DNA from 3 places in the Paenibacillus sp. FSL H3-0457 genome. Region 1 is predicted to be linked to each of the others. Evidence: predicted binding sites of a transcription regulator. Region 1 holds the regulator's gene; each other region holds the start of a gene.
The links. Region 1 encodes Rex, which represses fermentation and respiration genes when NADH is low (regulators of the CRP and FNR family bind a similar motif). Its sites were predicted from a motif close to TTGTGAAATATTTCACAA; they were not measured.
Positions count from the first base shown of each region.

Region 2: the regulator Rex is predicted to act here: its motif matches at 2,721-2,738, upstream of nadA (quinolinate synthase NadA).
Region 3: the regulator Rex is predicted to act here: its motif matches at 6,278-6,295, upstream of MHH25_RS29065 (cytochrome ubiquinol oxidase subunit I).

Region 1 covers NZ_CP150283.1:4,285,407-4,293,102, reverse strand. Annotated here, with positions in the region: gene MHH25_RS18930 (tetratricopeptide repeat protein) at 1-141, shown strand, start outside; gene dinG (ATP-dependent DNA helicase DinG) at 284-3,145, shown strand; gene MHH25_RS18920 (redox-sensing transcriptional repressor Rex) at 3,365-4,018, shown strand; gene MHH25_RS18915 (amidohydrolase) at 4,005-5,312, shown strand; gene MHH25_RS18910 (DUF5590 domain-containing protein) at 5,350-5,880, shown strand; gene MHH25_RS18905 (hypothetical protein) at 6,182-6,709, shown strand; gene MHH25_RS18900 (AAA family ATPase) at 6,702-7,696, shown strand, end outside.
Region 2 covers NZ_CP150283.1:61,282-68,977, reverse strand. Annotated here, with positions in the region: gene nadC (carboxylating nicotinate-nucleotide diphosphorylase) at 1-29, opposite strand, end outside; gene nadB (L-aspartate oxidase) at 26-1,675, opposite strand; gene nadA (quinolinate synthase NadA) at 1,711-2,649, opposite strand; gene ftsH (ATP-dependent zinc metalloprotease FtsH) at 2,949-4,994, opposite strand; gene hpt (hypoxanthine phosphoribosyltransferase) at 5,095-5,634, opposite strand; gene tilS (tRNA lysidine(34) synthetase TilS) at 5,687-7,126, opposite strand; gene MHH25_RS00290 (serine/threonine protein kinase) at 7,171-7,696, opposite strand, start outside.
Region 3 covers NZ_CP150283.1:6,605,001-6,612,696, forward strand. Annotated here, with positions in the region: gene cydC (thiol reductant ABC exporter subunit CydC) at 1-1,827, opposite strand, end outside; gene cydD (thiol reductant ABC exporter subunit CydD) at 1,829-3,739, opposite strand; gene cydB (cytochrome d ubiquinol oxidase subunit II) at 3,741-4,796, opposite strand; gene MHH25_RS29065 (cytochrome ubiquinol oxidase subunit I) at 4,741-6,156, opposite strand; gene MHH25_RS29070 (hypothetical protein) at 6,539-7,696, shown strand, end outside.

The DNA of each region.
Region 1 (7,696 bases):
AATCCCGAAGCTGCATGTTCACTCTTTACACAGGCCCTTCAGTATGACCCGACATTGACCGAACCACTGTACAACATGGAAGCATGCAGGTTGAACAGGGGAAAATTGCAATATGCTAATCAGCTGACCACCCTTCATTAAGCGGGAATTCGGCGACAAAAAAACGGTGTTCCCTCCTTTGGCATAGCGGCGGGGACACCGCTTTTTTGTCAGTTAATTTTCAAATCCCCTTTTTTTTGCTATGCTGTAACATAGACTGGAATGGAAGGGACCGTACATTGCAATGAAATTTGCCGTATTGGATTTCGAAACAACCGGCACGCAGTCCGACGGTGAGATTATACAGGCCGGACTTGCCATCATAGATCATGACTACAGCATAACTCAAATATATAGTTCTTATGTGAACCCTGGTGTACCGATTCCCCCGTTTATTTCGGGGTTGACGGGTATTACCGATGCAGATGTGGCGGACGCTCCTTCACTCGAAGAGATGATGATGGAGATGGTTCCGCTGCTTAATGATGTGGTGCTTGTTGGACACAACGTCGCTTTTGATTTTCACTTTTTGCAGAATGCTCTTGACCGTTGCGGTTATTTGCCGTTCACTGGCCGCATTCTGGACACGATTGATTTTCTGAAGATCACATTCCCATCACTGGGTTCTTATCAACTCGGTTATGTGTCTTCCGAATTTGGATTTCAACATGATCGCCCTCACCAGGCAGACAGTGATGCACTGGCGACAGCCTATGTGCTACTCAAGTGTCTGGATGAGTTAAAGGAATTACCGCTCATAACGATTCAGCGCCTCAGTGACCTGTTTGCACCAGAAGACAGTGACTTGGGTTGGTTTTTGGACGGAATGCGCAGTGAGAAGGAAGCAGAGCCGATTCAGGACCTGGACGGACATACCTATTATCGTCAGCTTGCTCTTAATGTAAGTGATTGGACCGATATTGGTGCACCACGCGATGAGCGGGAGGCTAACCCCCTCGATGGTGTAAGCTTCGAACAGTTTATGGACCAGGTTCGGGAGAATCTGAAGGATACACTGGATCATTACGAAGAGCGTGAAGCGCAGACTCAGATGTTCAGCAGTGTAAGGCAAGCCTTGGATGAAGAGAAACATCTCTTGATCGAAGCTGGAACGGGTACCGGTAAATCTCTAGGGTATCTGTTGCCTGCTATTTACGAAAGTGTGAAGCAAGAACAGAAAGTTATGGTTAGCACGCATACGATCAATCTGCAGGAGCAATTGAGAGAGCGGGACATTCCGATGCTTACTCAAGTGGTTCCGTTCCCGTTTAAGGCTGCAGTATTCAAAGGACGTGGACATTACCTGTGCCTGCGCAAATTTGAACACAAAATCAATAAACGTGAATTCGCCACACCGAAAGAGGATTATTTCACAGCTGCTCAGATGATCGTCTGGCTTACGCAGACCGAAACCGGAGATGATGAGGAACTTAACCTTAGCGGACGCGGAGGGGACTTCTGGGAGACCGTACAGAGTGAATCCGAATCATGTCTGGGAAGATCCTGTCCATGGTTCCGTAAATGCTTCTACCATCGTGCCAAACATGAAGCAGGGTTGTCTGATATCGTAATCACCAATCACTCCAAATTATTTACGGATGTGAAAGCCGCGCATCAGCTGCTGCCAGCCTATGAGAGTCTTGTGATCGATGAGGCACATCATCTGGAGGATGTCGCTGGTAAACATCTTGGAATGCATATGAAATATTTCACCTTGGTTCATACACTGACCCGCCTATTTAAAGACAGTCGTAATGGTCAGCTACCTATGCTTCGTTCGCAGTTTTCCGGGCATGAAAATTCGGTGCAATGGGGCTCCATGGTGGATCAGATGTTCCCGCTCGCTCTTGAAGTTAAGGAGCTGTGGGATCGTATGAGCGATGCCTTGTTTGGTCTCTTGCCTGAACGAAGTGATGCTTCACCGGGAGAGACGGGGCAATTTTCACTGCGTCTGAAAGCATCTCAGAAACCTGCAAAATGGCAGGAGTTGCAGGATCTGGAGAACCAGATCTATGTGACTCTGGGCGATTTGGTTCGCAAAGGGGACAAATTGCTGCTTGAAGTGAAAGAGGATCAGGATGATTATCAATCGGATAGTCTGATCACGGACATTACAGGACTGCTGAAAGATCTGACCACATTGAAGGAGAATCTACGTTTCTTCATGCGTATGGATGACGCCAAAACGGTGTACTGGATGGAAGCCAGCGGCCAATTCCGCAGCAAATCTCTCCAGCTGTATGCCGTACCTGTAGATGTGAGTGCACAACTTAAGGATTTATTTTTTGATAAAAAGAAAAGTGTTGTGCTTACATCGGCTACGCTTTCGGTAGATAAGTCATTCCAGTTCATGATTGAACAGCTTGGCTTGCAGGAAGCCGCCGAGAACAATCGGCTATTAACGTCGATGTTGCCATCACCTTTCAACTATCGCGATCAGGCACTTCTGGTGATTCCGCGTGATTTCCCAAGTGTGAAGGGAAGTGTGGGTGATGCGCACTTTGTTAATATGCTGGTGCAATCACTCGCAGAGACGGCAATTGCTACGCGTGGACGCATGATGGTTCTGTTTACTTCATACAAGATGTTGCGACAGGTCTATGATCCGCTGAAGGAGGCACTGTCTGGCAACGACATCTCGTTGCTTGGTCAAGGCGTTGACAGTGGAAGTCGTTCCAAATTGACTCGCAGGTTCCAAGATGCCAAAGCTACGGTACTTCTGGGCACAAGCAGCTTCTGGGAGGGTGTAGATATCCCGGGAGAGGCGCTAACCTGTCTCGCTATTGTGCGACTGCCGTTCCAGCCACCGAATCATCCGTTGGTGGAAGCCAAGAGTGAGTTGCTTCAGGAACAGAAGAAAAATCCGTTCATGAAACTGTCCGTGCCGCAAGCGGTCATTCGTTTCAAGCAGGGATTTGGCCGGTTGGTGCGTACAGCGAAGGACAGAGGAATTGTCATTGTTTATGATACACGGGTGATTGAAGCGTATTATGGTAAATTCTTTTTGTACTCATTACCTGGTCCCAAAATGGAGCATATGCTCACGGAGCAAATGGTTCCACGAATTACCGAGTGGTTGGAAAAACCTGCTAATGAACAAAAATAATGGTTGTTTTGTTCGTTATATCATTGCATGACACTATCGTTTGGCGTTAAACTTTATTAGATATTTCCGTATCCGATTAAAGCAGTTGCACGTAAGAACTTATAACCTAAATTACAAGGAGCATTCCGTATAAAATGTCACGTTTATCTTTGAGTTTTATACAGAATGCTCATCTTTTCATCTATTATTTTATCGTGGCCTTGGTAAGGGGGAGCAAGAATGAAATCGGATAAAATTTCGGAAGCGGTGGTACGACGTCTGCCTGTATACTTGCGTTATTTGAACGAGTTGCATCAGCGTGAGGTGGCTACTGTTTCTTCTCAAGAGCTTGGACAGAGGCTGGATCTGAATCCGGCCCAAATTCGTAAAGACCTGGCTTACTTCGGTGATTTTGGTCGTAAAGGGATCGGGTATGATGTATCCTATCTGATCGAAAAAATTCGTCACATTCTCAAAATCGATCAGCAAATTAATGTAGCTCTGGTAGGAGCGGGTAACCTCGGTCAAGCCTTGTCCAACTACAACGCATATCTGAAAGACAACATGAAGATTGTTGCTGTATTTGATGCATATGGACCGAAGATAGGTAGTCAAATCAACAGTTTGACGGTAAAACCAATGGATGAATTGACGGAAGCGGTTAAAATGGAAAACATTCGCATCGGAATTATCACGGTTCCGGATACGGAAGCCCAAAATGTAGCCGATCAGCTTATTGAATCAGGAATTGAAGCGATCCTTAATTTTGCACCAACCATTCTAAAAACACCGCCGCATATCCGCATTCACCATGCTGACTTTACAACGGATCTGCTTAGTTTGGCCTATTACTTGGAGACTGGAAAGGACGACGAGGAAGATGACAACAAATAGATGGGTAATTCACAACGGCAAATTTGCCGTTAATGAAGGCGGCACAACATGGAACGTGGTCCACGGATACATGGTTGTTGAGAATGACAAGATTGTGCATATTGGTGAGACATTGCCGGATGAAGACAAAAATTGTACCAAAGTGGATGGAAAAGGACTGTTCTTCCTGCCGGGTCTGATCAATACGCATGGTCATGCAGCGATGTCGTTGCTCAGAGGGCACGGAGACGATCTTGCATTGCAAGTATGGTTGCAGGAAAAAATGTGGCCGATGGAAGCGAAAATGACTTCAGAAGATGTATATTGGGGAACTTCGCTATCAGTGCTTGAAATGTTGAAAGGCGGAACTACAGCTTTCCTGGACATGTACGATCACATGGATCAAGTTGCCAAAGTTGTGGAGCAATCCGGCGTTAGAGCAGCACTGGCACGTGGTGTAATCGGGCTGTGCTCGGAAGAAGAACAATTGCGGAAGCTGGAGGAGTCGGCAGCGTTTGCACGTGAGTGGAATGGACAGGCAGATGGTCGCATTACAACCGTAATCTCGCCACACGCCCCATATACATGCCCTCCTGACTACATAGAGAAGCTTGTGCAGGTCGCGAACGACCTAAACCTTCCCCTTCATACACATATGTCGGAAACGCTTCGTGAAGTCGAGCAGAACGTGGCTGATTATGGACTGCGTCCTGTGGCACATCTGGAGAAACTGGGCTTTTTCTCTCGTCCATCCCTGGTTGCACATGCGGTGCATCTGAATGACGAAGAGATTGAGATTCTGGCCCGCCATGATGTGGCTGTATCCCATAACCCGGGAAGTAATCTGAAACTCGCTTCCGGTGTTGCGCGGGTACCTGCGTTGCTGAAAGCTGGAGTTACCGTGTCACTCGGAACAGACGGACCGGCAAGCAACAACAACCTGGATATGTTCGAGGAAATGAGACTGGCTGCATTGATCCACAAAGGTGTATCTGGTGACCCGACGGCAGTGCCAGCAGGCGAAGCGTTATTACTCGGAACGTCATACGGTGCCAAATCTATCTTCTTGAACAATACCGGAGCACTCCAGGTTGGCATGAAGGCTGACTTTATCGCCTTGGACATTGAACAGGCACATTTCTATCCACATACAGACCTGATCTCACATACAATCTACTCGGCTTCTGCTAAAGATGTTGAGCACGTATGGGTGGATGGAAAACAAGTGGTGAAACATGGCGAATGTCTGACGTTGGATGAAGAACGCATTTTGCGTGAGTCTCAATTGGCATTTGATGGTCTGCTTGCTCGTTAATTGCAGGACAGCATCATAGGGAAAGGAAGTTCGGCTTTTGAAGAAAAAAAAGAAGTGGATATGGATTTCGCTGCTTGCACTGGTTCTGATTCTGTTTGGACTTCAGCGTTATTACGTCCATGTCACGCAGGACCAACGCAAGGAAGAAGCGCTCGCCATACAAGCAGCACAGGAGCAACTGGGCATTACATCCTATGATGAATTGCGCAAGTACATCTGGGGAGACAAAGAAGGCTCTGACAACATCTACTGGACCCTGATCGGCAAAAACAAGGATAACCAGGATGTTATGGTCTGGGTTAAATTCGATGCAAACAATCAACCGGTTAAGGGTGCAAACGCTGTACACAGTGAGCTGCTGCAGAATGGCATGTCCGAAGCGCAGATACGCAATCGCTTCAGTTCTGAAGTTCCTGCCGGTGAGATTAAACGAATCATGCCCGGAGTTGTGAATGGAATATATGTGTGGCAAGTGTATTATAAAGACGGTACGCATAACCACTATCGCTTTTATCGTTTTAGCAACGGAGAACAGGTGGACCTGGTCTACACACTCCCGAACAGCTAGAACAAGATAGAGTGAGATAACTAGAGAATTAAAGAAATGAAAGAACCGGCAGACGGATATCCGACTGAACCGGTTCTTTGTGTTGTCTGTAAACATATTTGATTTAAATAGTTAAAATTAATAATTTATTCATATTTTCGCCTTCGAAATTGTATATACGATGTGATATACTCAGATATGTACTCAAAGTTACATTCAAAACAAATAAACCTGTCAAAATTATCGCAGGAGTCAATGTGCACATATTCGTATATACCAATAAGCCAGTAGGTTGGGCCAAATTCTGGGAGGGGTAATTCACTTGAAGCTAAAAGTATTGCCTATTGCTTTAACTGCCGTCATTTCAGCCGTTGTGTTGTTTGGAGGTTGGTTTGTATATCGTCAGGTGGCTGTGCAGAATCCGATTGAAAAAATGGTAACCCAGTACGATGGAGTCAATGACGTTCAATTAACTATTAACCGCAATGACGTACAATTGAAACTGGATCTGCAACCTGATGTTGATTTGGGCAGACTGGTACAATATATTCACAAAGAAGGACAGACCCTGATTGGAACACGCTCACTAAAGTTGGATGTTGTGGATCATTCCAGTGAAGCACTGGAAAGTTGGTGGGGGGATGCGATGTTCACCGTAGCTCAGGCGATGGAGAACAAGCAATACACCGAGATTACACCAACGTTGTCCAAGATGGCGACGAATGGAATGAAGGTAAATACAGCGATGGATGACAACAATGTATATGTCAGTCTCAGAGACGGAGATGCCAGCAAGTTTATTATTCTGCCGCGTGTGCCCGGTCAGATAGGAGTGTGGCCTAATGCCTAAGTGGACAAAAGAAGTTGCCATCGGATTTTTTCCCGTATTGATTATTTTCCTTGCTTTTACTGGTGTTAATATTGTTCCGATCCTGATTGCAGCAGTGCTTGTCGGAGCTTTGCTGTTCATGATGCAAATGCGTGGCGGGATTACAGTAGGCGCTGCACAGGAACGTAAACGGAAGAAAAAAGGACCTTCCAAGCTTACTTTTGAAGAAATTGGCGGACAAGACAGTGCTAAGCAGGAATTGCGTGAAGCGCTTGACTTTCTGATCAAACATGAAGAAATCCGGAAGTTCGGGATTCGCCCGTTAAAAGGGATCTTGCTGACGGGCCCTCCAGGGACAGGGAAAACGTTGATGGCCAAGGCTGCTGCCCATTACACCGATTCTATTTTTGTAGCAGCATCGGGTAGTGAGTTCGTGGAAATGTATGTTGGTGTGGGTGCCAGCAGAATTCGGGATTTGTTCAAGGACGCGAGAACCCGTGCCACCAAGGAAAATAAGGAAAACGCTATTATCTTTATCGATGAAATCGATGTCATCGGGGGGAAACGTGAGGGTGGTCAACAGCGTGAATACGATCAGACCCTGAATCAGCTCCTGACGGAAATGGATGGAATCTATTCTTCTGATACGCCAAGAATTCTGGTTATCGCTGCAACGAACCGTAAAGAGATGCTGGATAGCGCCCTGACGCGACCGGGACGTTTTGACCGCCACATTCAAGTGGACTTGCCTGACAAAAAGGGCAGAAAGCATATTCTGGAACTGCATGCGGTGAACAAACCTCTGTTGAAGGAAGTTAATCTGGAGAAAACAGCGGAAGAATCATATGGTTTCTCCGGTGCACAGCTCGAAAGTGTGATGAACGAAGCAGCAATATACGCCATGAGAGACGGGCTGTTAAACATCGAACAGCGGCATTTATCCCTGGCTATTGATAAAGTCATGATGGGTGAGAAGACAGACCGTGAGTCGAGCGTGGAAGAGAAGAA
Region 2 (7,696 bases), 2.8 Mb from region 1:
AGCCCTTCATTATATCCATTCAGTATCATGACATCAATTCCTCCACAATCGCTTGTTCTCGCTGTTGCAGACTATGCTTCTGCCACACGATATCATCACGCGCCGGGAAATCCTCTCGATAGTGAGCCCCCCGACTCTCCTCGCGGTGTAATGCCCCGCTGGTAACTAACCAGGCACAGGTCAGAAGGTTGGCATACTCCAGCTCTTCCTTATGCGTGAGTGTCTGATCAAAAAATTGCAATTCCTGTTGCAGCTTGTCCATGGCCTTCTGCAGGTCCTCACCATTCCGGCGCAAGCCTACCTGACGAACCATCATTTTCTGTAGTCGTAAACGTCTTTCAGATATAGGTTTTTGCTCTTTCATGATCTTGCTATTCATGTTATTCATGTTATTCATGTCCACAGATGAAGGCTTAGCCCCTCTTGCTTGTAATAAACCAAGCGGAGGGAGAGATTGAATACGATCAACAATTCTCCGCCCAAATACAATCGCTTCTGATAAAGAATTGCTTGCCAGGCGGTTGGCTCCATGCACTCCTGTAGAAGACACCTCGCCACAAGCAAATAATCGGGAGATGCTGCTCTCTCCACTTAAATCCGTTTTCACTCCACCCATCATGTAATGGGCAGCAGGTGCAACGGGAATCCAGTCCGTTGTCATGTCTAATCCATAACGCATACAAGTCTCATATATGGTAGGGAACCGATGCTTGATCATCTCTGGCTGTTCATGTGTAATGTCCAAGTACACAAAGGTACTGTTGGTGGACTCCATCTCACTAACAATCGCTCGTGCCACGATATCTCGTGGGGCCAGTTCAAGCTGGGCATGATAACGATCCATGAAGCGCTCACCCTTCACATTGCGCAAATATGCTCCTTCGCCGCGTACGGCTTCTGACACAAGGAAACGCGGGGCCCCAGGGTAACATAGAGAGGTGGGGTGGAATTGGATAAATTCCATGTCACGAACAATAGCCCCAGCCCGATAAGCCATGGCTACACCATCGGCAGTAGCTACATCGGGATTCGTCGTGTATCGGTACAGTTGTCCTGCCCCACCAGAACAAAGAACGGTTGCCTGTGCCTTCACGAACACTTGCGATCCGTCATCCTTCTGAACCAGAGCGCCAATGCATTCCCCTCGATCTCGATCCGTAATTAGGTCAACAACAAAATGCTCATCCCAAACTTCAATCCCGGGATGCTCATTCACTTCAACAGCAAGCGCACGTACAATCTCATATCCTGTTGCATCTCCGTTAGCATGCAAAATACGGCGGTGGCTATGCGCACCTTCCTGCGTCAACGCCAACTCGCCGTTCTCCAGATCAAATAAAGTACCCAAACGAATCAGTTCCTTCACTCCGTCCGGCCCCTCATTCACCAATACCTCTACCGCTTCGGAGCGGCATAAGCCCGCTCCTGCTACAAGTGTGTCCTGCAAGTGGTAAGCAGGCGAATCATCCTCAGCAATAACCGCAGCGATGCCTCCCTGCGCATATCTGGTGTTACTTTCAAGTAATGACTTCTTCGTGATCATTAATACACGTTGTTGTTCGCTTGCCTTAATGGCAGTAAACAAACCAGCAATCCCTGAGCCTATAACCAGTACATCCGTCTCTACCATGGGTAGCGCAGACAGATCGAAATCAACTAAATATTGCGGTATCATGTTATTCACCTGTCTTGGAGCAAGAGTAGCGCATCCTATTTTACCAACAACATACGCTCTAGTGATTCTCTGGCTTTGTCGGCAACGGCCGGTGGCACGTAGATTTGCGGCTTCATCGTTTCCAGGCATTTCACCAGTTTCTTCAAGTTGTTCACCTTCATGTTGGGACATACGAGGAACTTGGTAGCAAAGTGGAACTGTTTATCCGGGCTATCCAGACGAAGCTGATATCCTGTACCATCTTCGGTACCTACGATAAATTCCTTCGCTGATGAATTTTTGCAATACTCCAGAATAGCTGTTGTGCTGCCTACAAAATCACCCATTTCTACAACCTCAGGGCGACACTCTGGATGGACAACAAACTCTGCATTTGGATGCTTGGCTCTCATCTCCACCACATCTTTGACTGTAAGCATATCGTGAGTGTTGCAGTAACCTTCCCAGATAATCATTTTCTTGTCTGTATGCTGCTGCACATAATGTCCCAGGTTTTTATCCGGTACCCAGATAATTTCGTCGGAATCCACCGATTGAATAACCCGGACTGCGTTCGCTGATGTACAACAGATGTCAGTCTCTGCTTTGATCTCAGCCGAGGAATTGATATACGTAACCACCTTGGCATTAGGATGTTGTGCTTTCAATTTGCGTAGTCCATCCACATTCACCATATCTGCCATTGGGCAGCCCGCACGTTCGTCCGGGATAATAACTGTTTTATTTGGCGCCAGAATTTTAGCGCTTTCACCCATAAAATGAACACCACAGAAAACAATCACATCCGCATCTGTTTGTGCTGCCTTCTGGGCTAACAGAAATGAATCTCCACGGAAGTCGGCAACCTCCTGTACTTCGTCACGTTGATAATAATGGGCAAGAATAATGGCATTACGTTCCTTTTTCAACACCATAAGCCGCTCACGCAGCTCGCGGTTCATCTCAGCCTTGCGCTCTAAAGCCAGAGCTTCCACCTGTGATCCTCTCCTTTATCGGGACAGCGTCATGCGCTGTTTCGTGGGCTAACCTAAGTCGTTATCTTCGCTTGAGAAACGAATCACAAGCGGTTTAACAACTAATTTACACAACGTTCACGACTCTGTCAATAAATGAAAAAGGCCCGGAACAGCGCTGTAACCACCTGTTTGCTAACTGGTTCGCCATCTAACTCCCGTTTATCTTTATCTATCCTCTTTTAAAATAATGGATAAAAAAAGAGAGCCCCGAGGGCTCTCTTGATTTCACCTGCTATTATAGCCAGATGTATTGTGCATTAAGACGTTGGCTTCGTTCCGCCATCATCCGGGTTATTGTTATTACCCTTTTCCAGATTCGGAGCTTCGTTTGGAATATCTCCGGCTGGTGGCTCAGGCGTTTCATCTTTACCTTGAATACGAACACGCACATCACCGATGGTGTCGATGATTGGCTCTCCGCCTTCAGTTGGTGTGCCTTCACCATCATTGTCATTCTCTGCTTTTGGAGTCAAAGAACCTGTTTCGATCAATTGCTTGATCTGATCCATTTCCAAAGTCTCAACCTCAAGCAAAGTTTGAGCGATCAGGTGCATCTCTTTTGAATGTTTAACAAGCAAGTCCTTACACTTCTCATAACAGTCATTGATAAAGCGTTGCATTTCCTGATCAATCTCGTAAGCAATGGAATCTGAGTAATTCTGTTCATGACCGATATCCCGACCAAGGAATACCTGTCCTTGTGAACTTCCGAATTGCATAGGTCCCAATTTCTCACTCATACCGTATTCCATAACCATGCTGCGAACAATACCTGTCGCTTGCTGGAAGTCACTGTATGCACCAGTACCAATTTCTCCGATGAACAATTCTTCAGCTACACGACCCCCGAGAAGTCCGGTTACTTTATCCAGCAATTCCTGCTTGGTAACCAGCATACGGTCTTCTTTTGGCAACATGATTACATATCCACCCGCACGTCCGCGCGGAATGATGGTCACTTTATGTACCATATCGGCATGTTCCAGGAAGTATCCTACAATGGTATGACCTGCTTCATGATAAGCAACAATGCGTTTCTCGCGATCACTGATGACACGGCTTTTCTTCTCCGTACCAACAATAACACGGTCAATCGCTTCGTCGACTTCTTTCATGGAAATATCTTTACGGTTACGACGTGCTGCAATCAGCGCCGCTTCGTTCAAGAGATTTTCCAAATCTGCACCGGAGAAACCTGTTGTACGTTTCGCGATAATATCCATCTTCACATCGTTGGTCAGTGGTTTATTACGGGAATGTACTTTCAGGACAGCTTCACGACCTCTTACATCAGGGCGGTCAACCGTAATTTGACGGTCAAAACGTCCAGGACGCAGCAAGGCAGGGTCCAAAATATCTGCACGGTTCGTTGCGGCTATGATGATAATACCTTCGTTAACTCCGAATCCGTCCATCTCAACGAGCAACTGGTTGAGTGTCTGTTCACGTTCATCGTGACCACCACCGAGACCAGCACCACGCTGACGTCCTACAGCATCAATCTCATCGATAAAGATGATACATGGGGCATTTTTCTTCGCATTTTCAAACAAATCACGAACACGTGATGCACCGACACCGACAAACATTTCCACGAAGTCGGAACCTGAAATAGTGAAGAATGGTACACCCGCTTCACCGGCTACGGCACGAGCGAGCAATGTTTTACCGGTACCTGGAGGCCCTACGAGCAATACGCCCTTAGGAATCCGCGCACCTACTGCTGCGAATTTACGAGGGTCCTTGAGGAAGTCTACAACCTCAACAAGTTCCTGTTTCTCTTCGTCAGCACCCGCAACATCTTCAAATGTAACCCGCTTCTTCTCTTCGTTGTAGAGACGAGCACGGCTTTTACCAAAGTTCATTACTTTACCGCCGCCGCCTTGAGCCTGATTAAACAGGAAGAAGAACAGCAGGAACATAATGATCAAAGGAATAAAGGAAGTCAGCAACGTCAACCAGATGCTGTCACCTTTCATTGGCTCCTGATGATATTGGAAATTGTTAGTTTCACTTGCAGCTACAAGCTCACTAATTGCCTCATCCGTAGGAGGAATATACGTTGAGAAATTTTCTGATTTGGCGCCATCAGGTGCCTTCTTGTATTGACCGGTCACGAGATACGTTTGACCGTTGAATTGAACCGTCAATTCAGAGACATTGTTGGCTTTGATCGCTGCACGCAACTGATCATATCTAGGATTATCGGTGGCTTCGCCGCCATTGCTGACGAACTGGACTATCCCCACCACAACTAAAAAAAGAATCAAATAAAAACCAGAATTCCGGATGAACCGATTCATCCCCTACCTCCTCTCGAGACACTTTAATTATTTTAACATAGCCCGACATGGCTTCTCAACAGAAGCCAAGAACAGCTCAAGGCTTGGGTCGGGCAGGATATTAGCTACTATAGACTTCCGGCTTCAAAATCCCGATATAGGGCAGGTTCCGGTACTTCTCCGCAAAATCCAAACCGTAACCAACGATGAACGCGTCAGGAATGTCAAAGCCTGTGTAATGAGCTTCCAACTCAACTTTACGGCCTGAAGGCTTGTCGAACAGCGTAACCACTCGCACCGACTCGGCACCGCGGTTTTCTAGCAGTTCAATCAGATAGCTGAGTGTAAGTCCGCTGTCGATAATATCTTCGACAATCAGAACTTCCCGTCCTTCAACGGATACATCCAGATCCTTAATGATTTTGACAACACCTGATGACTTGGTGGAAGCGCCGTAACTGGATACCGCCATAAAATCCATTTCAACAGGTACCGTTATGTTTTTAACCAAATCAGCCATAAATATAAACGCACCCTTGAGCACACAAATGACCAAAGGATTGCGATTTGCATATTCGGCACTTAGTGTTGCGCCTAATTCCTTGACTTTACTCTGAATTTCTTCTTCACTGATCAATACTTCCTGAATGTCGTTCTGCAACTGTGCGAACCTCCTAAGTTATACTATGAAAGCCTTACCTGAACCATAACCACTACCCCTGAATCGCTGAATCGCCTACAGTCATGTACAGGATTGCGGAAGTGCCCTCCCTGACAGGAGCCACACTGGACCGTCGAACACCCGGTAACCAGATGATATGACCTGCTCCATCACATACCACAGGAATACGTGGACGGACAGATGGGGGGATTTTCTCATCGATGAAAATATTTTTCACCTTTTTGCTTCCGTTTAATCCCATCACTTTCATGGTATCTCCAGGTAACCGTGAACGCACAACCAGCGGCATAAGCAGTTGATCCGCATCAAACGCGGCTTGATCCGCCGATTCCGGTACATGATAGTCCTCGGGACTCACCGTCATCAACCGAATATACCGGTTAATTGGGGTGAGTGAAAGCTCATAAGTTCCACTCCATTGCGCAAGACGATACTCGTAAGATTGATCCTGTACGTCCGTCCGTATGCCAAAAGAAATCAGATTATACTCCCGAGTGCAGGCGAGTGTCTGTCCTATATCCAGGCTCCAGGTCGTCACATGGGTCTCCATGACCTTGCGTCGAATGGTTTCTATACGGGTAAAGTCGACAAAATCACTGTCCAAAGGCAGATAATTCAATATTAGTTTAATCAACCTTCGTTGTAAAGCGACATGTAACTTCAAGAAGGAAGGCACCTCAAAGGTTTGCCTTCCGCCGTTCACCTGCACTAGACACCTGTATGTGTCATATGCACTCTGCTCCATGAAATCGTCTTCATCACCCACAATTTCGGCAAGCCGATTCAATGACGGCGTGAGTTGTCCATTATACTGCCCCAAAAAAGGAAGCACATCCAAGCGAATGGCATTACGCCGATATTTACGCAGGGCGTTGCTCTCATCATTGAAATACATAAAACCCTGGGTATTACAAGCTTCTACAAGGTCTGTCTTGTTTATACGAAGGCATGGACGAATAAGTTCCACATTTTTTTCTCGTCTTTTAAACTTCATTCCTGAGAGTCCCGACAAGCCGGTTCCACGAATCAAATGAAGCATGACTGTCTCCGCCTGATCATCGGCATGATGTGCCAAAGCGATGCTTGCCGCATTATATTTGGAAGCCACTTCGTGCAAAAAGGCATATCGCTTGTTGCGGGCTGCTTCCTGTGGTCCTTGACCCGTCAACTCCATATATGAAGGTACATCGGCCTTGGTCCATTCAAATTTAATACCAAGCTGCTGTGCCAGTTCCATCATTTTCTCCGCTTCATCATCAGATTCACTCCGGAAGCCATGATGCACGTGGGCACAGATCAATTCAAGTGGCACATGCCGCTTGCTGATCTCGTGCATGATATGCAAAAAAGCTACCGAGTCCGGCCCGCCCGATACTGCGACGACAATCCGATCCCCGGGAACCCATAACTGATGCTCTTCCGCTGCATCCAGCACGTTCTTCACCAGCATGTTCCAGCGTAAAGCCTCCATACCTGTTCCTCATTCCTTGCGTTATGTATATGCACTCTCACAGATCAGAAAAGTAGTGCATAGATGAGCACTCCAATAAGTAATATCACAGATACAGCGAATGCGTTTTTAAGCCAGCGCGGTGTGGTACTTTTGGAACGACGGCGGAGAGGCGTGGGGCGTGCCATCATTTCCTTCCACCCTTGTGCCGCATGACCTGCATCACGAAACTGACCTCGTAATGCCTGAGTTGTCCAATTGCGAAAAGGACCCAGTCGTTCACTGCGCTCCACCAGCGCTACGAGCTGATTCACACTTCGCAGTTGCGGTAATCCCTCGGCTGCCAGTGCCTTGAGCGCGTCTGCTTCAAGTACATGAATCAACAATAATGCAAATGCAAATACATCATAGGTACCATCTGCCGTACGGCTGCCTGCATTCCAGAAGCCCCGATCATACCATTCGGTGAACTGTTTGACGCTTCGACCAATAGACGTAACTCCGCCGTAGTCGATCAATTCCACCTGCCCATAGTCGGATACCAACACATTCTGAGGTTTGAGATCACCAAACACCCATCCCGCCTGATGC
Region 3 (7,696 bases), 2.3 Mb from region 1:
TTCGTGAGAACCTTGCATGGCAATCTTTCCATTTTCCATAAAAATAAGTTCATCCATCTGTTCCGCACCAATCAGGTGATGGGTCACCCAGATCATCGTTTTGCCTTGCAAGCTATCCAGAATGGTCCGCATCAACTCTCGTTCCGTCACCGGATCAAGCCCTACGGTTGGTTCATCCAATATAATAACAGGTGTCTCCCGAAGCAGTACCCGGGCCAGAGCAATCCGTTGCCTTTCCCCACCAGAGAAACGCAGCCCCGTCTCCAGCATCGGCGTATCATATCCCTGCGGCAAGGATTCGATTAGACCGGATAACCCTACTTGGGCGGCCACCTGACGAATCTCCTCATCCGTTGCATGTGGACGACCAATCCGCAAATTATTGGCTACCGTGGTGTCGAACAGGTGAGGACTCTGATTCAGCACTGCGATGACATCAGTGACACTCTCACCCAAGGTCTGCACAGGCATATTATTGATCAGAACTTTCCCCGCAGATGGAAGCAATGCCCCCTGAATCAGCTTCAACAAGGTTGATTTGCCGCCGCCGCTTCGTCCAAGAATAGCTAATCGTTTGCCTTGTGGCAGATGAAGGGATACGTCCTGTACGGCGTAGGAATCATCCGCTGCATAACGATAACTTACGAGATTAATCTCGATGTCTGCTCTGAGTTTGGGTGGAATACGAAGACGAATTCGTCTGTCTGGGATAACATTCGCAGCTGGCAAGGACTCCGATGTCTGTCCAGCCATCACGTTGCCGTTTTTTACTACAGAGATCGATTCGCCCGTTCCATCCGCATCACCAACTCCATTCTGCAACGGAAGATACCCTTTCCCTTCGAGCTGTTTCAAGCGATCCAGCGATTCTCGATACTGGGGAAGATGCTCCACCGCATCCCCTACAGGCAGAAGTGTTTCCGTGAGCGGAAATAACACCAGTACAAAAGCAGCAATCATCACAGCAGGCAATTGTCCGACAGAAGCGGCATTTCCGGCCCATAACGTAACCGATACCACCAGCAGGCCAATGACAGACTGGGCCATCAGATCACGCCAGCGTGTCCAACGCCGCAACTTGCGACGAATCACGTCGACCTGTTCCTCTGCCTCTTCCTGCTGCTGAACAAATTCGGCCGCTCGTCCACTTGCAAGCCAATCTCCCAGTCCAAGTACACCGTCGGTCAGACGGGTATACAACCTGCTGTTTTCCTTTTTTAGCCGTATACGCCATTTCCACGTCACTTTCAGAGAGATTACAGGTAACACGGCAACGAGAAATAACATATACAAGCCCATCCACACCGCAAATCCCAGATCAACACTGCCAAAGGCAATCACAGCCCCACCGTACATCACAAGCGCGGTAACGGCGGGGAAGACTGTACGCAGATAGATATCCTGCAACCGTTCCACATCATCGGCCAGTGCTCCAAGCACATCTCCGGTCTGCATACGAGAGCGCAGGAACAGGGCCTGCGGCTCCAGAATGCGATATAGCTTCACCCGTTGATCGGCCAATACCCGCAGTACGGCATCATGTCCTGCCAATCGCTCGATATATCGAAACACGGCGCGGAATATCCCAAATGCACGTACACCAACAATGGGTACATACACCATCAGAATATTTTCAGGACGCAGCGCAGACTTGGAGATCAGAAATCCGGAGGTAAACAGCAGCAGTACCGCACACAGTGCAGCGCATGTACCTAGCGCAATAACTGCGATGAATCTCCAGCGGTACTGTGCCACATACGGAGCAATCCAGCTATTTTTTTCTTTTTCGTTACGGACGGTCTCCATATGCTCATATCCGGACTTCATTTTATATCGCCTCCATCTGGGCCTGAATCATCTGATAATATACGCCTTGTCGTGCCAGCAATTCCTGATGTGTTCCCGTCTCTGCCACTGTGCCGCCATCCATGACAATAATTCGATCCATATGCGGCATCCAGTGCAGACGATGGGTAGCCAAAAATACAAGTTTTCCTTCAAACAGCGGCAGCATCGTCTGTTTCAGTTCATACTCTGTTTCCACATCCAGATGTGCTGTCGGTTCATCAAGCAACAGGATGTTTCGTTTACTAAGCAAGGCCCTTGCCAGCGCCACGCGTTGCTCCTGCCCACCACTGAGCTGTCTGCCGCCAGCCCCAATTAGCTCATGCAGCCCACCGGATAATGAAGACAGTAGCTTGGTTAATCCAGCTGCGCTAATGGCCTTCGCCACTTCCGCATCCGATGCCTCCGGCATGTAGAAACGAACGTTATCGGCCAGGCTTCCACTGAAAATATACGGATGCTGCGGGATAGCTGCTGTCTGTCTTCGCCAGGATTCAAGCATATCCTGTGTCACAGGCTGTCCGTTGGCTAATACTTGGCCTGAAGTAGGCAGCTGAAATCCAGCCAATACATCAATCAACGTGGATTTGCCTGCTCCGCTGGCGCCAATAATACCGATTTTGCCAAGACCCATGATCTGAAATGTGACATCCTTTAGCGAATAAGGACCTTCATCATCATGCCGTACCTGTACATCCGTTAGAGCCAATCTGCTATTCTCATTCCAAGAGAACACTGAGGAAGAGGAAGAAACAAGCTCAGGAGTAGTAGAAACAGAAGCAGAATCAAGATGCCCCGCAGCCATTTTATCATTCAACACGACACGTATGGTCGAAGTGCCTGCTTTCCTTTTACCCGAAGATAACGATGATGCAGATCCCGTCCCATCCTCTGCCATGTCCGCATGCGCAACAACGTTTGCATAAGCTTCTTTTTGTTTCCGTTCAGCAGCTTTCCCCCGTTCAATCACTTGGTTGATAGCCGCTCCAGCTTCCTTACCGTCCAATGTGGCATGATAATCAGCGCCGAGCATACGTACAGGCAGGAAATATTCGGGTGCCAAGATCAGTACCGTCAGCGCAGGGCCAAGCAGCATATGCCCTTCTGTCAGACGTAATCCCAGACCAACCGCTACGGAAGCAACGGACAACATCGTAAAGAAATCGAGTGCAAACGAAGAAAGAAAAGCCATGCGCAGCGTAGACATCGTTGCTTTCCGATACCGCTGACTGACCCGCAAAATGGACCCTTCATGTGTTTTGCTCTGTCCCAATGTTTTTAGCGTTTCCAGCCCCCGCAGGGTATCAACAAAATGGTTGGCGAGTGCTTTGTAAGATCTGAATTGTCCGTCTATCTTACGCTGAGCTGCGAGGCCAATCAGAATCATGAATACGATCAGGATTGGGAGTGTCAGCATCAGAATAACCCCGGACATCAGATCCAGCTTGAACACATACAGCAAAATGACGATGGGTGTGAATCCTATGCCCAGCATGCGAGGAATAAATAGTTCCAGATACGTCTTGTATTGAGCTGTTCCCTCACGTGCCAGTGTGACCAGATGGCCTGTGCCCTCTGTCTTGGCATAACGCGGCCCGAGCCTGAACCACTGCTCCACCATCTGTCTGCGCAGATCAGTCCCTGTCCTCTCCGCATATCGTGAAGTCACGAGTTGTAACCAGAAGGATAGGGCGTAGCGGGCGGCAAAAGCAGCCAGGAACAGCAGCAGTACAGGGTACTGCTCCGTTACGGATGAACCTTCAAATAATGCCGTTATGGCCTGTGCTAGCCATTTAGCCTGCATAATGATCGTCATCGCCTGTAGCAGCACCAGCGCTGAGGCCAGCGCAAGTACCGGCCGGATGCCCGGCAGCTTCATCAGCCCCCGTCCCATATCAGTACTCCAGGTGGTGCTGCTCGTTCAGACGTTTGCGGAAGATATAATAACTCCAGATCTGATAGCCAAGAACAAACGGCAGCAATGTGCAAGCTACAATGGTCATTACTTTCAATGAATAAGCGCCGGATGCGGCGTTGTATACAGTCAGGTCATATGCCGCCCCAAAGGAACTCACCATCACTCTTGGGAAAAGTCCGATAAAGACCGAGGCAATGGCAATGGCAATCACTGCCCCAGTCATACCAAAAGCCCAGCCTTCACGCTTCTGACGAACAAAGTATGCCGCAAGTGCAAGCGAAACTGCGCCAAGTACAACCATGATCCAAAGAGCCCAGCCTCGTACGGCGAACACATCCGTCATGAAATACGTCATTAACGCGTAAACAGCGAGTAGTGCAGCCAGCGGCAGCATCAATTTTTGCGCTGTCTTCAAGGCACGCTCTCTAAGATCACCTACTGTTCGTAGTGATGCAAACAGCAATCCATGAACCAGACACAACAGGGTTACACTCAAGCCACCAATCACGGTGTACGGATTAACAATATCGAGGAATCCTGCACGCAACTGCATCTCCCCATCAATGGGCAGACCTTTCATCAATGTGGCAAAGACCACGCCGAACAGGAAAGGCAACAGCGCGCTGGAGACAACAATGATGATGTCCCATGTTTTGCGCCAGCGCTGCTGTTTCATTTTACTGCGGAATTCGAAAGCAACTCCGCGGCCAATCAAGGCGAGTAACACCACCACAAGTGGCAGGTAAAAACCACTGAACAACGTGGCATACCAGTGCGGGAAGGCAGCAAACATCGCGCCCCCTGCCGTAATCAGCCATACTTCATTACCATCCCAGAACGGACCGATTGAGTTAATCAGGGTCCGGCGTTCACGATCTGTTTTGGCAATAATGCCTGTAGACATCCCCACACCAAAATCAAAACCTTCCAAAAAGAAGAAACCAACAAACAATACGGCAATCAGCAAAAACCACAACTCACTTAGTGACAACGGAATAACCTCCATCCACGCCGAACGGATCGGCCGATTCATCGTGATCTTCTGGCTTCTCGACCGCAAACGGTCCTGCTTTGATCTCACGTACGAACAGGTATACCATCACGATTCCGAGAACCGTATACGCAGCGGTAAAAGCGATGGTCGAGAACAGGATCATTCCTGCGGATACGTTCGGCGAGACCCCGGCTTCGGTTGTCATATAGCCAAATACCGTCCATGGCTGTCTTCCTACTTCGGTCATAATCCAACCTGACGTATTGGCGATAAACGGCAGGGAGATGGCGAACACCATCAGACGCATAAACCACTTTCCAGCGACCTCCAGCTTCTTACGCATGGCTAGGAACGTACCGTATAGCGCCAATGCAATCATTAAACCACCCGCTGCGATCATAATGCGGAAACTCCAGAATGTTGTCCGTACCGGCGGGATGTAGTCCCCCGGTCCATACGTCTGTTCATACTCAGCTTGAAGTTCCTTCATACCTTTGACACTACCGGAGAACTTGCTGTAGGACAGATAACTGAGCAATCCGGGGATTTTGATCTCACCCGTACTCTCCTGTTTATCCGGGTCAATAAAGGCGACCACCGTCCATGGTGCCGGATCTTCTGTCGTTGTCCATGTGCCCTCACTGGCTGCCATCTTCATCGGCTGTGTCTCCACCAGATATTGCGCCTGGAAGTGACCCGAGAATGCGACGCCGAATGAAGAAACAAGAGCGATAATGATCGCGATATTAAACGATTTGCGGAAGATCTCCACATCCTGCTTTTTCATCAATTTGTAGGCACTGATCCCGGTTACGACGAAGGCCCCTGTCATCAATGCCCCAAAGATTGTATGTGGGAACTCGACGAGAAGCTGACCATTTGTGATGAGTGCAAAGAAATCATTCATCTCAGCTCGGCCGTTGTTAATCTCAAACCCAACAGGATGTTGCATAAATGAATTGGCTGCCAGAATCCACAGCGCGGACAGGAATGTGCCAACAAACACCAGCCAGATGCAGGCCAGATGCACTTTTTTGGACAAACGATCCCAGCCAAATATCCACAATCCAATAAATGTAGACTCCATAAAAAACGCCAGTAGCGCTTCAATAGCCAGTGGCGCACCGAATACGTCCCCGACAAATCGGGAGTACTCGGACCAGTTCATGCCGAACTGGAACTCTTGCAAAATACCTGTGACAACCCCGACGGCAAAGTTAATCAGGAACAGCTTGCCCCAGAACTTCGCCATCGTTTTGTAGATCTCCTTACCCTTAACAACGTACAACGTCTCCATAATCGCAACCAACAGTACAAGACCGATGGATAGCGGGACAAAAAAGAAATGGAAAATCGTTGTAAGTGCATATTGGATACGCGATAACATAATCGGATCCATACCGTTACCCCTTCTTTCTGTTCACTTCGCAGTATGCGTATCTGGCATTGAAGCTGCACCTTCGCTGTCTGTCCGCCAAATACGTTGATGAACGTATTGTGCCAGATTACCTATTTTATACATGTGAGAATTATCACAATCTTCGTCTCTAGAGCAAAAAAAAGTGATCCTGGTCACACAAAAGATAAAATTCAGCCTATTATCACAGCTTGCCAGCTTCATCTATTCATGGAAGATACTCATGTTTGGGACGGAATGCCCATATGTTAGTCTCAGGCATATCATGCGAAGTACCGTGAGGGCTTTACATATGAAGTGAAAGCATGAAGCACATGCAGAGCGAAGACGCTCCATATTACAGTCAAGGTGAGGTGAACTATTCATGGAAAAACCTGCACCACTACCAGGTGAAGACGCCGAAGCCAGCCTGGATAAGCCCAGTACAACACAGCCCACTGTCCGGTATGTTCTCTTCCCTCGCAAAGGAGGCTGGTCATCCTTTCCCTATCCCGATATTGCTGCACTGCTGTCGATCGAGGGAGAGGTCTACTATGTCAGCAGCCTGACGCAAACAGAAGATGTACCTCCGGTCATTACTGTCATCTCCCTCCCTGAAGCCGAACAGCTATTGCTGGAACCTCGCACCGTAGCCGTAGTCGCCCATCCCTACTGGCTAATGGCTACAGCTTCGCTGGAGCCTGAGCTATGTATTGCCCTGCTCCCTGAGCCTGCTGGAAACGAAGCAGAATCTCCGCTATGGGAGAGCAGTATTTCCAAACTCGTCGGCATCGCCGATCTGGTCGGCACATCCTCCGAGACACGTTATATGAAGCTGTTATTCCAAGGCGTACGTGCCATCTGGCTGGGCGGAGAAGACCCTGCACCTGCGGGTACGATGCAAAGGGATGATCTCGAAGTCCCTCTCCGGGACTACGAACTGCTCTTCTTGCATGCGCTGCGGCAGATCCTGTCAGGTACTCCAGATAGCGTCACCCTGCTTCAATGCAGTGTACGTGCCGACTTCTACCGTCAGCTCCGTGCCAAAGCAGGTGCACATGAGACGATATCCTTTTTGCTGGCAGCCTATGAGTACTTGCTTGAAGATCCGCGGGCCGTCCATTCGTTGCAAGAGGCCTTCACCCATGCGGTCATGAATGGTCGCAGTGATTGTGTGGTCTCCCATTATCGATTCCTGTCTGCCATCCATGCCCGGGCTGGACAGTTGGAGGACGCCCTGCGGGTGTATGGAATTAGTGCAGCAGATGAACAAGAACGGCATCATTATGAACAGTTATGTCGCTGGTTTGAGGCAGGAGAAGATCAACTTGTACGAGCGGAACTACTCCGTATGAACGATGATTACGGAAACGCCCTGCGTATCCTGGACGAACTTGGCGGAGAAACGGCGAGACATTGGAAATTCCGCATTTACCAGGAGACTGGACGTGTGGAAGAAGCACTGGCTCTGGTGCATGCAGTCGATATTCAGGATGATGCCAGTCGCCGGGATTATCAGCAATTATCCGGCAGTGCGCTGGCA